DNA from 4 places in the Bacillus sp. LQ16 genome. Region 4 is predicted to be linked to each of the others. Evidence: riboswitches for the same ligand, from Rfam matches in the RefSeq annotation. Region 4 holds a riboswitch; each other region holds the start of a gene.
What was found. Region 4 has a riboswitch for S-adenosylmethionine ahead of AC3EMB_RS02115 (cyclase family protein). Riboswitches for the same ligand answer to the same signal wherever they lie in the genome.
Positions count from the first base shown of each region.

Region 1: linked by a shared signal. The riboswitch ahead of AC3EMB_RS15520 (M20 family metallopeptidase) and the one ahead of AC3EMB_RS02115 (cyclase family protein) in region 4 are both predicted to bind S-adenosylmethionine.
Region 2: linked by a shared signal. The riboswitch ahead of AC3EMB_RS17220 (amino acid ABC transporter permease) and the one ahead of AC3EMB_RS02115 (cyclase family protein) in region 4 are both predicted to bind S-adenosylmethionine.
Region 3: linked by a shared signal. The riboswitch ahead of AC3EMB_RS24665 (methionine ABC transporter ATP-binding protein) and the one ahead of AC3EMB_RS02115 (cyclase family protein) in region 4 are both predicted to bind S-adenosylmethionine.

Region 1 covers NZ_CM173491.1:3,085,185-3,088,627, reverse strand. The annotation lists gene AC3EMB_RS15525 (AAA domain-containing protein) at 1-1,556, shown strand, start outside; SAM riboswitch class I at 1,633-1,734, shown strand; gene AC3EMB_RS15520 (M20 family metallopeptidase) at 1,823-3,028, shown strand; gene AC3EMB_RS15515 (Lrp/AsnC family transcriptional regulator) at 3,195-3,443, opposite strand, start outside.
Region 2 covers NZ_CM173491.1:3,437,774-3,441,216, reverse strand. The annotation lists gene AC3EMB_RS17230 (hypothetical protein) at 1-279, opposite strand, end outside; gene AC3EMB_RS17225 (VanW family protein) at 709-1,620, shown strand; SAM riboswitch class I at 1,850-1,958, shown strand; gene AC3EMB_RS17220 (amino acid ABC transporter permease) at 2,028-2,696, shown strand; gene AC3EMB_RS17215 (amino acid ABC transporter ATP-binding protein) at 2,716-3,443, shown strand, end outside.
Region 3 covers NZ_CM173491.1:4,847,067-4,850,509, forward strand. The annotation lists gene AC3EMB_RS24660 (methionine ABC transporter permease) at 1-403, opposite strand, end outside; gene AC3EMB_RS24665 (methionine ABC transporter ATP-binding protein) at 396-1,421, opposite strand; SAM riboswitch class I at 1,600-1,707, opposite strand; gene AC3EMB_RS24670 (hypothetical protein) at 1,833-2,177, opposite strand; gene AC3EMB_RS24675 (thioredoxin family protein) at 2,330-2,638, opposite strand; gene AC3EMB_RS24680 (toprim domain-containing protein) at 2,642-2,986, opposite strand.
Region 4 covers NZ_CM173491.1:409,431-412,873, reverse strand. The annotation lists gene AC3EMB_RS02125 (nucleotidyltransferase domain-containing protein) at 1-317, opposite strand, end outside; gene AC3EMB_RS02120 (PRK06851 family protein) at 430-1,539, opposite strand; SAM riboswitch class I at 1,689-1,801, shown strand; gene AC3EMB_RS02115 (cyclase family protein) at 1,887-2,519, shown strand; gene AC3EMB_RS02110 (hypothetical protein) at 2,548-2,928, opposite strand; gene AC3EMB_RS02105 (ATP-binding protein) at 3,158-3,443, opposite strand, start outside.

The DNA.
Region 1 (3,443 bases), 2.7 Mb from region 4:
ATGAAACGTTACTTGCATCTAAGTTAGTTGAAACGACGAACGGATCATGGGGTGAGGAAAGACTCTACTTAGAAGAGACACGCCAAGATCTTCGTGAAAAAATCTTATCGTATAAAGCAACATCTGCTGATAAGAAGCGTATACAAGAGATTGAAAGTGATCTTCGAAAGCAAAAGGCTAAAATTAAAGAAGTAGAAAAAGAGTATATTGAAAATGCGAAAGTAATTGGTGCAACTTTATCGAAATGTGCCATTGATTCACTTATTTATGAGCGTACATTCGATTTAGTTGTCGTAGATGAAGTGAGTATGGCGTTCGTTCCGCAAATCGCATTAGCTGCTTCACTTGGAAAACGTATCGTTGTTTGTGGCGACTTTTTACAATTACCTCCAATTGCGATGGCAAACCATGAACTCGTTCGCAAATGGCTTGGGGAAGATATGTTTTACCACGCTGGGATTGTTGATTCTGTAAATAAATCAGAAGCGCATCCGAACCTATTTATGTTGCAGGAACAAAGACGTATGCATGCGGATATATCGAAGTTTACAAACTCATTTATTTATAAAAATAGAGTATACGATCATCCGTCTGTTTCAGAGCGTAAAGAACTTGCGCAATTGCAGCCGTTCGCAAATGAAGCGAGTGTTTTATTTGATACGAGCCAAATGGGAGCTTTTTCGTTAAAAGATGCTGCTTCTGGTTCACGTTTTAACATTATGTCTGGTTTAGTAGCGATGCAAATGATGTTAATCGGATTGTTAGACGGTGTTCAGTCTATTGGTGTTGTGACACCTTACAGGGCGCAGTCACGCTTTTTATCGACGTGTATTAGAGAAATGTTGCAGAGAACGAAATATCAAAACATACCAGTTTTAGCGGCGACAGTTCATAAGTTCCAAGGTTCTGAAAGAGATATGATGATCTTTGATACAGTTGACAGTTATCCGCAGGAACGACCTGGCGTATTATTCTTTGATCACAAAAACCATCGCCTCGTCAATGTAGCAGTGACAAGGGCGAGAGGGAAGTTCATTCAATTATCAGATTGCCATTATATGCGTAAAAATCTTTCTAGAAAACAAGCGTTATCGCAATTAACAGCTCATATAGAACGTCATGGAGATGTGTATGATCGCACGACATCAAGACAATTGTGGGAACGGAAAATTTCGAAACGTTTACGCTGGTTTATGGAAATGAATCTTGAAGAGCCGAAAGGGCTATTAAAAGATATTCTAGCCGCAAAACGAAAAATTATTATTTCACTTCCAAGTACAAAACAAGTGGATAAGCGAGTATGGCAAGCGTTAATGCGTACAAATGCACAGATAACAGTTTATAGTGATGGACCAGTTCCACTGAAAAATGTAAAGTTACAAAGACAAAATAAAGCATTCCCGTTTATCGTAATTGATGATGAAATCTTCTGGGCAGGCGCACCGCTTACATCTCAAATGATGTTTGAAGGTAGTGCGGAATTTCCGTACGTATGTGCAAGACTGCAAGCACCAGAAACAATTGGTGTATTAAAAGGATTTTTAGATATTCGGTAAATTCGGATAGGAATTCCTTGACTTTTACTTAGAATGAACTTAGAATAAAAAATAATTTAATATAATTTTATGAAAATTCTTATCACGAGAGGTGGAGGGACTGGCCCTATGATACCTCGGCAGCGGATTCGTTATGAATACTGTGCCAATTCCAGCAAGGTAACTTGAAAGATAAGAAAGAAGCTCATTTTGACTGTATATACAGAAGCCTCTTTCTATCTTTTAGAAAGAGGCTTTTTTATGTGAAAATAAAAGGAGGAAGAACAATGGGAGCGACAGGAGTAACGTCACAAAGAAAAACAATTGAAGAGAGTATCGAAAGAAATAAGGAAAAGTACATAGAAACAAGTCATGATATTCATGCGAATCCAGAGATTGGTAACCAAGAGTTTTATGCATCTAGAACGTTAAGTTTATTGCTAGGCAGTGCAGGATTTCAGTTGCAGCACAATATAGCTGGACATGAAACGGGATTTATCGCGCGAAAAAGCTCTGGAAAACAAGGACCAGCAATCGCATTTTTAGCGGAGTACGACGCTTTACCAGGACTAGGCCATGCGTGTGGTCACAATTTAATCGGCACAATTAGTGTTGCAGCAGCAATTGCATTATCAGAAACGCTTGAAGAAATTGGCGGGGAAGTTGTTGTGTTTGGTACGCCAGCAGAAGAAGGCGGGCCAAATGGTAGCGCGAAATCAAGTTATGTAAAGGCAGGTTTATTTAAAGATATTGATGCGGCGCTTATGATTCATCCGAGCGGAAAAACAGCGACAACGAGTCCTTCACTAGCAGTCGATCCACTTGATTTTCATTTTTACGGAAAAACAGCTCATGCTGCAGCTTCGCCAGAAGAAGGGATTAACGCATTAGATGCGGTTATTCAGCTTTATAACGGTATTAATGCACTTCGCCAACAACTTCCGTCAGACGTGAGAATTCATGGCGTCATTACAGAGGGAGGAAAAGCACCTAATATTATTCCTGACTATGCCGCAGCAAGATTCTTCATCCGCGCAGCAACGCGAAAAAGATGTGCAGAAGTAACAGAAAAAGTAAAAAACATTGCTGAGGGAGCAGCGTTAGCAACAGGTACAAAAGTAAAAATTCATCAATTCCAAAATGAAATCGATGAATTACTCGTAACAAAAACATATAACGATATCGTAGCGGAAGAACTAGAACTATTAGGTGAAGATGTAAATCGTAAAGAAAGAGTAGGGATCGGTTCAACCGACGCAGGAAACGTAAGTCAAGTCGTACCGACAATTCATCCGTACATTAAAATCGGACCAGATGATTTAATTGCACATACGAATGAATTTAGAGAAGCAGCACGTTCAGAACTTGGAGATAAAGCATTAATTACATCGGCAAAAGCATTAGCAAATACGGCGTATCGATTAATTACGGAAGAAGGGTTGTTAGAGAAGGTGAAGGAGGAGTTTAGAGAGGCGCAGAGGAATCAAGGGTAAGGGGATTAAAGTGCTCTTTTCAAAGAGTAATCTAATTAATAAGTAGAGATACAAAAAGAACATTGAAATATCAATGTTCTTTTTTGTTTACTAGTCATTGATTTTGTTGGTTTTTCTCAAGAAAGAGAAACTTTTACTGTTAGTGAGGATAATACGTATCCCTTTATCAAAACGACAATTTCTCCTCAAATTCACTCTTTAATACTATTAAAGGAGATGACAAGCCAAATTGCATTAAGGAGTCTAAAAATGCAGCGAGGGAATCCATCGAATCGCTCATGACCTTCATCATATAATTAAATTCCCCACTAATTCGAAATAAATCTGTTACTTCAGGAGCTGCATTACAATACTGGATAAAATCAGAGCATTGGCTCGTTTTAAACATGATGAATGCTTGAATGTTTTTATTAAT
Region 2 (3,443 bases), 2.4 Mb from region 4:
TGTACGTAAACGTTGGTTTAAGCGGTTTAGTCTACGTGTATGGCGCTCAACTGTATTTTCTAGTTGACGTACTCTTTGTTCAAGCTCATTTACGCGTCTTTCTAATTGACGATTTCCAGTGCCAGGAAAAGAGATTGGAAGTTGGAATTGTCTATTTTGGTCATATGGATTCGTTTGCTCTGCTTGATCTATATAAGATTGATATTGTGCTTGTAAGTCATACTGTGGTTGTTGGTACGCATATTGATTATATGGATCATATGGATTGTAGGGATACATAATAACATCCTCCATTTCTTTAAAATAGGTTGAATTCACCATAATGTATGTGCAAAAGCGGAGCGGTGGCACGGCAAATACCTATTTATGTTGACGGGATTTTTCTTTATCCCGCATTAACGGGCAGTAAGACCCCACTGATTAAAGTTTCACTTTATAAAAAATAGCTTGAGGGTTTTTGATTTGTATTTCTTTTGCTTGATGGTATATACTGGATAAAAGAGAGAGTTTACATAAAAGTTACAATTCTATCAAACTCAAACTTTTATGTAAATATGTATAGACATTTATAAAAGAAAAGAGTAATTTATATAGAGTGAAAAATAACTTGTAACATTTTATAAACATATTGTAAAATGATTGTAACAAAACATACATAAAAATGAAATAAATACATAATAGTGATGTTGGGGAAAGGGAGAGAGTATATTGTTCCGTAAAGTAAAGGGTATATTAGTTGGGGTGTTATGTGTAGCTGTAGTGAGTGGTTGTGGTGCAAAAGTAAGTGATGTTGCATTGGTAAGTGATATTGGTGGGCACACTGTAGAGGCTAAAGCAGAAGTGCAAGATACTATTAGTTTAGTTGATGGTCGAACTGGTACTGAAGTGAAAAAATTAGATTTATCTGGTTTAGGCTATTTTGAAGATGAAGCGAAATTTAAAAAGTCTGTAACAAAGGTTGTTGGTGAGGTTGGAAAAAGCGTCGACAAAAAAATGGTTCCTTCACGTATAGCACCTGATGGAAGTTGGCAAGAAGGAAAACCTTCTTATGAATTAATGGAAAAAGAATTAGTAGATAAATTGTTAAACGTTGGTATGTGGGATGCTACGTATCAGTTGCCGATTGTGGAGAAAAAACCAGTCGCAACATTAAGTGATGCGCAAGGAAATGGTACGGTAATTGGTAGATATGAAACGAACTTAGGTGGTTCAACAGGTGGCCGTATTGAGAATATTCGTTTGTCAGCAGCGAGCATAAATGGAGTTGTGTTAGCAAAAGGAGACCGTTTCTCTTTTAATTCATTAATCGGTGATACGACACCAGATAAAGGATATCAATTAGGGAAAGAAATAGTTGATGGTAAATTAGTAGATGGATATGGCGGTGGTGTTTGTCAAACATCTTCAACTTTATACAATGCAGCAGATCAAGCTGGCCTGAAAATGGTGGAGAGAACTACACATTCTAAAACGGTAGGTTATGTTCCACAAGGAAGAGATGCTACAATTGCATATCCATATTTAGATTTAGTATTTGAAAATACGAATGATGCACCTGTGAAGCTTTATATGGGCATTCAGGGTGGAAAGCTAGTTGCTGAAGTACATAAAATGAGATAAGTATAATACCTTTATAAAAAAGCCATTATTTCTAAGTTTGATAGAATTAATGGCTTTTTTGTGCAATCAATATTACACCTCAAGATATAATGAACAGGAGGAAATTTAATAGGAGTAAGACAGTCTAAAAAAAGCATTAAATTTAATTCATAGTTTTCTTATTGACATTATTAGTAATGGGGTGTATTCTTCATAATAACAACTAAATAAATGGAAAAATTTATTGGTTTTCTTATCAAGAGAGATGGAGGGACTGGCCCGATGAAATCTCAGCAACAGGCTGTATCAAAGTACTGTGCTAACTCCAGCGAACGCAATAGGCGTTTGAAAGATGAGGAGAAATGGATTCACATTTAACTCTTCTTATATGCGTAAGAAGAGTTTTTTGTTTAGAGAGGGGGGATAGAGTGAAGTTTGATGTAACGTATTTTTTAGAAAGTTTTCCGCAATTATTTAAATATGTATACATAACTTTAGGGATTACTGTAGTTTCAATGATTATTTCCTTCGTTATAGGGATCGGCTTGGCGATCATAACGAAAAATAAAACGAAATATTTATATTCAATTGCAAGAGTGTATATCTCTTTCTTTAGAGGAACCCCGTTATTAGTTCAATTGTTTGTTTTATATTTCGGATTACCACAAATCTTTCCGACATTTACAGTGCTTACAGCTATGCAAGCAACTTTAATTGGCCTAAGTTTAAATAATGCTGCTTATTTATCAGAGATTATTCGAGGTTCATTAAATGCTGTGGAATCAGGGCAAATGGATGCCTGTTTATCAGTTGGAATGACAAAGGCGCAAGCGATGCGACAAATTATTTTTCCGCAAGCTATTCGTGTCGCAGTACCGTCACTTGGAAATAATTTTGTTGGATTGTTAAAAGAATCTTCGTTATCTTTTGCACTTGGGGTGGCTGAAATTTTAGCACAAGCGAAAATGCTAGCGGCACAATCATATCGTTATATGGAAAGTTATTTAGCGGTAGCGATAGTATATTGGATTATTACAATCGTAATTAGCTGGGGACAGAAAAAGTTAGAAAAGAAACTTGATGCACCATATTTGTAACAGAAATGAGGTGATATATATGATTGAGATAAGAGATTTGTATAAGTCTTACAAACATAATGAAGTACTAAAAGGGATTTCACTTACTGTAAATAAGGGAGAAGTAGTAGTCATTATTGGACCTTCTGGTTCGGGTAAATCGACATTATTAAGGTGTTTAAACTTATTAGAACAACCGAATGATGGCAGTATTAGAATTGAAGATTTAGAGATTCATGCGAAGAGACTTTATAAAAAAGAAATAATACAATTGCGTCAAAAAACGGCAATGGTTTTTCAAAATTATAATTTATTTAAAAATAAAACAGCATTGCAAAATATTACAACGGCATTAACGGTTGTACAGAAAAAAAGTGAAGAAGAGGCAAAGGGAATATCGAGAAAAATATTAAAACAAGTAGGCTTAGCTGATAAAGAAGATTTTTATCCAACAATGTTATCAGGAGGGCAACAGCAAAGGATAGGGATTGCTAGGGCAATGGCTTTAAATCCCGCAGTATTATTGTTTGATGAACCGACTTCCGCACTTGATCCAGAATTGGTGAATGAGGTATTGCAAGTTATTAAAGACTTGGCAAGACAGCACATAACGATGGTTGTTGTTACACATGAAATGAATTTTGCAAAAGAGGTGGCGGATCGCGTTATATTTATGGCTGATGGCATTATTGTAGAGCAGGGAACACCAGAAGAAATTTTCCGAAACCCACAAAATGAACGTACGAAAAAGTTTTTACGACAATTGAA
Region 3 (3,443 bases), 940 kb from region 4:
TTGTTTTTGCTCCCATTGCTTTTGAAGCTTCAATTACACCTTTATCAATTTCGCGAAGTGCGATTTCAACCATTCTCGCGTAGAATGGTGCCGCTCCAATAATTAAAGCTGGCAGCGCTGCACTTGCTCCAAGAATTGTTCCAAGAAGAATCTTTGTGAATGGGATTAATAAAATAATTAAAATGATGAACGGTATAGAACGGAATATGTTTACGAATGCTCCAATCACCGTATTAATTGATTTGTTTTCCCATAAATTATCTTTCGCTGTCATGAAGAGTAACAATCCTAAAATTAGTCCTAAAACAAATGTCGCAAGAGCTGCGATTGCCGTCATATATAACGTTTCACCAGTTGCTTCTAACATTTGATTCCAATCAACATTTGCGAGTAACTTATCCATGTGCAATCACCTCCAGCTCTACTTGATCTTGATGAATTCCTTCTATTGCTTGCTGGATCGCTGTTTCCTCACCATTTAAATGAACAACTAAACTACCGTAAGAACCGTTATTCGTTTGTGCGATATTTCCTTGCAAAATGCTAACTTCTATATCACTGCGTTGCATCAATCGTTGAAGCACTGGTCTTTCTACAGCCTCACCGATAAACTGCAAACGAATCACTTTTCCATCTGGATATTTTTCAATTAAACTTTCAATCGTTTCATTTGTATCTTCAGAATCTGTTAACTGCTGTACAAATCGTTTCGTAATATCTTGCTTCGGATTACGGAATACATCAAGTACTGGACCCGTTTCTACAATCTTTCCTCTCTCCATTACCGCCACTCGATTACAAATCTTTCGAATTACGTGCATCTCATGTGTAATGAGTACAATTGTTAAACCAAGGCGCTTATTAATGTCTAATAGTAAATCCAAAATTTGATCTGTCGTTTCTGGATCAAGAGCTGACGTTGCCTCATCACATAAAAGTACTTGTGGGTTGTTAGCTAATGCTCTTGCAATCCCAACGCGTTGTTTTTGTCCCCCGCTCAGCTGAGATGGGTACGCGTCTCCTCTTCCTTCTAATCCAACAAGATGAATTAATTCATCAACACGTTTTCTTCTCTTCGTTTTATCAACACCTGCAATTTCAAGTGGAAACTCTATATTTTCACGTACAGTTCGTGACCAAAGTAAGTTGAAGTGCTGAAAAATCATTCCGATTTCTTGCCTTGCCTTACGAAGTTCACTTCCTGTAATTGCTGATATAACACGATTCGCAATTGTAATTTGGCCAGAAGTCGGTTTCTCTAACTGATTAAACAATCTGATTAAAGAACTTTTCCCAGCGCCGCTATATCCGATAACACCAAATATTTCGCCTTTTTCTATTTTTAAATTGGCGTTATCTACAGCAGTGACATCACCGCTTTTCGCCTTATATATTTTCCTTACATTCTCTAATAGAATCATGATGTTCACCCCTTTTTTGTTTAGGTCGACTCCGCAATTTTTTATTTTTAATGCGTGTAGTCCACTGTTATCATTACTTTTATTATTTGAATGTCCTCCACATTCAAACAATAAAAAAACCTTTCTGCTTTAGAGAAGCAGAAAGGTTTATATGCGTATATAACAACATTATCCCTCTCTCTCATCTCTCAAAGCATTCGCTTTGCAGGAATTGGCACCATTTCAACATAAGTTGACGGTTGCCGGGCTTCACAGGGCACAGTCCCTCCACCTCTCTTGATAAGAGAAATCAGATTCAATTTTCGTCTGATTTGAAATTTATGAAATTGTCTATATTTTATGACTTGAATTGTATCAATATACACTCACCATGTCAACAGAAATTTTCGTAAAAAATGAAACTTCAGAATTTTAAGCACCTACTGACATCGGTTTACATATATGAAACATCGATTCCACTAATAACATCGTTCGGTACGTTCCTGAATATTGTACACGTCCATCATTCATTAACATTTGCAATCGTACATTTCCATTCACCAATTGTTCTATATCCTTTTCGTCTAAGCAAATGATTTGTTCCGTTCCTCTTTCCTCATGTACCAGCTCTATATAATCTCTTGAAATTTGTAACGAACAACTTTCATCTCTAAAGCGGAAATTAACAGTTTTTTCTTCTTGTCTTAAAAGTGGCTCTAAATGATATTGACCATTAGCGTAATTTACAAATGATTGAAGCAAAGAATATAATCTCACCCTAAATCACATCCTTCATATCACTTTCTATTACATACCATTCCCTCTCACTAAAGAGCAATCCTGTTATTTTCGCTCGACAAATACTGTATCCATCCTGCATCTCGACATATTTCCCAAGAAATATGTCGAGGCGGCAAAAATTTTGCCGCCTACTTTAATTCCGTATATAAATATTCAACCGAATGAAATGCATATATCTTCTTCATCAGTGTCCCATTTTCAAAAACAAGTAAACAAGGTACACTTTCAATCCCATACTCTTTCGCTAAATGCGGAGCATAATTTAAATCTAACATCCCAATTTTGAGGCCTTCAATTGTCATCTCAACGACTGTTAACATCTTTTTTGCTAATTGGCATGTTCCACACATTGGAGTATATACATATAACACTGTTTTTTCTTCATTCTCTATTAGGGCTGTAGCTTCGGCTCCTGTCCAATCGATCACTTCTATCATTCCTTACCGTAAATATTCTGTATAAACGTCAATGTCGGCTCCCCATAATACATTTGCTAAGTGTGTAGATGGCGCAGTTGCCACTTCTCGGTACGAGCGATCAATATAGATATGCTCGGCTTGCGGAAATTCTTTTCGAAATTGTTTCCTTAACTTTTCTCCAGCATCATCAGCATCCACTAGCACATACACTTCCTTATCAAAAAACTGATCAACGAGCTCATCCATTTTCGACAAACCAATTGTACCATTTGTACAAACAATTTCCACTGGTTCACGAATAATAGATTCAATCTTTCTTCTATCTGATGTACCTTCTACAATAATGACTTTTTCCACATAAATCATATGTCATCACCCGATCACCATATACTATACAACCTTGAACTTAGTATATAGTATATTCGTTATTTTCATGTTGTTTCCTGTTTATTTTTGCAAAAGAAAAGCGAAACCGACTGTTTAGCCCTGTTGGCTAAGGTTCTTCCGTACAGAAGACGCTTTTTGTCTTCTCGTGCGGAAGGTTCTTAGACATGAAGGGCTAGGAGTTGGAGCTAGACAATGAAAAGCGCAAGCGGCTCATTTAGATTGTGAGGGGGATGGAGCTTCTGACGTAGAGGCGCTTTTTGCCTTGTAGGAAGAAGCGAAGCCACCGAACAATCTAGTCGCTGGAGCTAGACAACGAAAAACAAAAACGGCTAGACCTGCATAAAGATTAAACGAAAAAGTTTTTTCAAAAAACGTTCTCCTACACGATAATTAGTATATGATTCTACATTCATTATTTTACACAAAATAAAAAAGG
Region 4 (3,443 bases):
GAGTTTTTCGAATAAAAAATTGGTGATCGAATCCACTCAAGTAAAGCAGGATTCGACTTCGCGAATAGTTGCAACGCCTTTTTAATATCCCAACCACTTATATCTAAATCATCACTAATTGGATATTCAATTACATCTCGTTTGTCATGAATTGATAAATACCATTCTACCGGGTGTATATAAACAAACCTAACATCATAATCGCTATCTTTCGATGGAAAACCCCAAGCACGACTCCCTGATTCTACCGCAAATAAAATTTTCACATCATTCTCTTTTTCAATTCTTTCTAACTCCAACTCGATTTTCTCTCTCATTGCATAACACCTCCATTTTTTGATTATTTCCTTGGAAATTCGACAAATACAATACTAATTTTACTACATACCAAAAAAACTGTCAGAAATTACTGACAGCCTAATGAAACGTCTATTGTTGCTTTTCGATTACAGTAGTAGCAATTCGTTCAAACTCTTTTTGAATCTCCTCTTTATATGCATCTACTATTGAAAAATCCATAGCAGCAATATAAATTCGTTCTAATTTATCACGAACCGATTTTGCTTTCGCTAAGAAAGACATCGCCTCATTCATTTTTGCTTTATATTGAATGGAAACATCACGAATTTCCTTCGCATATTTCTCATCCGTCCCTGGCGTAACAATAAGGGCATACATATCAATAATTTCATCACCCTCGCGACTTGGAAAATATTCATGTGGTGCGGTGCTATCAAAAATTGCAAAGCCTAATTCTCTTACGATAACCATATCAAGACTATGCGGGTCAAATCCGCAATGATATACTTCAACTTCAAATCCTTTTTCTTCAGCTGCCTTAGCTAACTTTTTGAGCATCGTTGATTTTCCAGAGCCTGGGCGCCCTTTTATAAAATAACGATGTGGTAACCCTTCTGTTAAATTAGGAACAAAATCAACTGCTCCTTTCGGTGTAGCAGCTCCTAAAAAACGATGTTTTACAAGCGATTGTCTCCCGTTTTTATCTGCAAATAATTTCTGGATTAGCTGATTGGTTAGTTCATTTGCTTTATTAAAATCTATATTATCAATATATATCTTCTCCCACTCATCATGTATAACCAATGCCTCTTTAAAACGTGCGTAAGCAGACTGAAAAGCTTTGCTTGCTTCTGAAACAAATCTTTCAATTTCTAACTTCTGCTTTCTTAGTTTATCTGAGTCCCAAGCAATTCCTAAATTTATATACTCTTCAACAACTCCTGGCATTTTTGGCTCAATAACATGCGGCGATGTCCCATCAACAATTCCTGCTTTTAATTTTGGGATAATTACACCATCAACCGATTTATTATCAGAAGAACAATGCAAAAATTCAATATCATATCCTTTTTCAATCCATTCACGACCTATTGCCTTTATTAAAGAAGATTTTCCCGTTCCTGGGCCACCCTTTAAGATAAATACTCTGTCTAATCCTTTTAAATTCTCTTCGTATAAATTGTGAAATCCCCTAGCTGTATTACCACCAGCATAATAATTTAATATATTTCCTGTCACTGCACTCACTCCTTCGCAGCATTCTATTTACATAAGCTACAATATGCGAGCAGCTTTATTTGGGTGAATACCTATTTTGTATTGCACGAAAAAAGGAAATGAATTACAATTTAACTATCGGAAAATTCAGATTTTAAAAACTGAATACTTCTTTATCAAGAGAGGCAGAGGGACCGGCCCTTTGAAGCCCAGCAACCTCAGTTTATACAAACTGAATAGGTGCTAATTCCTGCAAAATGCATTGCATTTTGGAAGATAAAACTCAACTAGCATGTAAAGCTCATCTTTCTTGATACTGAAGGATGAGCTTTTTATTATTTGAAAAACATATATTGGAGGTATGTAAAATGAAAGTAATTGATCTATCGCAAACATTTGAAAATAATATGTCTCAATTTCCTGGAACACCTAAAATACAACTAGAAGCTGTTACAAGTGTTGAAGAATCAGGCTATCAAGTTACAGATTTTCATTCTGTCGTTCATGTTGGCACGCATTGTGATGCCCCTGCGCATTTTATTTCAGGCGCAACGACCATCGATCGATTACCGCTGGATCAATTTGTAGGCGAAGCTGTTCTTATAGATGTAACACATATTCAAGAACGAAAATTACCTAAGGCAGTATTGCATAATGCTGATATAAAAGAAGGTGATATTGTTATTTTTCATTCTAATCTATCCACCAAATGGAATACAGAAGCTTATGAGAAAGAAGCATTTTATCTTTCTGAAGAATTAGCTAAAGAACTAGTGCGATTAAAAGTAAAATCTATCGGTTTAGATTTCATTTCTCCTGATGAAGTCACAACAGAAACATCACCGATTCATCACATATTACTAGGGAATAATATTTACTTAATTGAAAACTTAACAAATCTAGATGCTATCGAAACAAAACGTTTCTTTTTCTCAGCAGCACCTTTAAAAATTAAAAATAGTGACGGTGCTTTCGCAAGAGCATTTGCTGTTATTTTTTAAACACAGCCTATAAAAAAAGCAAAGGCCACTATTGGTCTTTGCTTCTATATTTTCTATTTAAATTAAGAAAGAATTGTTCCACACGGGGACGCACCCAAGCTAAACAATCTATCTCTTTCTTCTTTGTGCAAGCTATCTCTTCTCCATCTACCATTTCAACAAGTTCTAGTTCTAACAGTTGCCTCGTGAATGCTAACATATTCACTTCTTCGGATGGATACTCTTCTTTTAATTTCTCCTCAATTTCCCCCAATAAAAAACCGTCACGCATCATTGCCAATGCATCAATCCAAAGTGGCGGCATTTCATATTTTTCTCCTGTAATTGTATCTTTTACAATATAATTCTTTTGCTCTTTTCGAAATTGAATCGTGTGTAAACATACAGTCGAATTTAATGTTAATTCCATCATACCACCTCTTTCATAATATCTGCATAGAAAAAAGGATGCGCGTGCACCCCTTCTTATCTTTTCATAACACTACTGAACCGTTACATGAGCAATCAATCTCATGTCGATATTTTCCTCCATTATAAACGAAGTATTTTATAAAAAAAACCCTTCTTGAAACATTTTATAAAATGTTTATATTTACACAACAAGAACACTTTTCTGAAAAATCTTTTCTCCCAATACATTAAACGGTCGGCAGAAAAATTTCTACTTTCGTTCCTACTCCTAGACTACTTTGGATCGTGATACTCCCTTGATGTTCCTTAATAATTTTATATGTAATCATTAATCCAAGTCCTGTACCAGTCTCCTTTGTTGTGTAAAACGCCTTGCCGATTTTTTCTAATTCCTCATTCTCTATACCAAATCCTTGGTCTTCAACAGAAATACACAAATGTCCTTGCGTTTTTTGATATGCACGGATATGAATTTCTCCGCCCTCTGGCATTGATTCTATTCCATTTTTAATG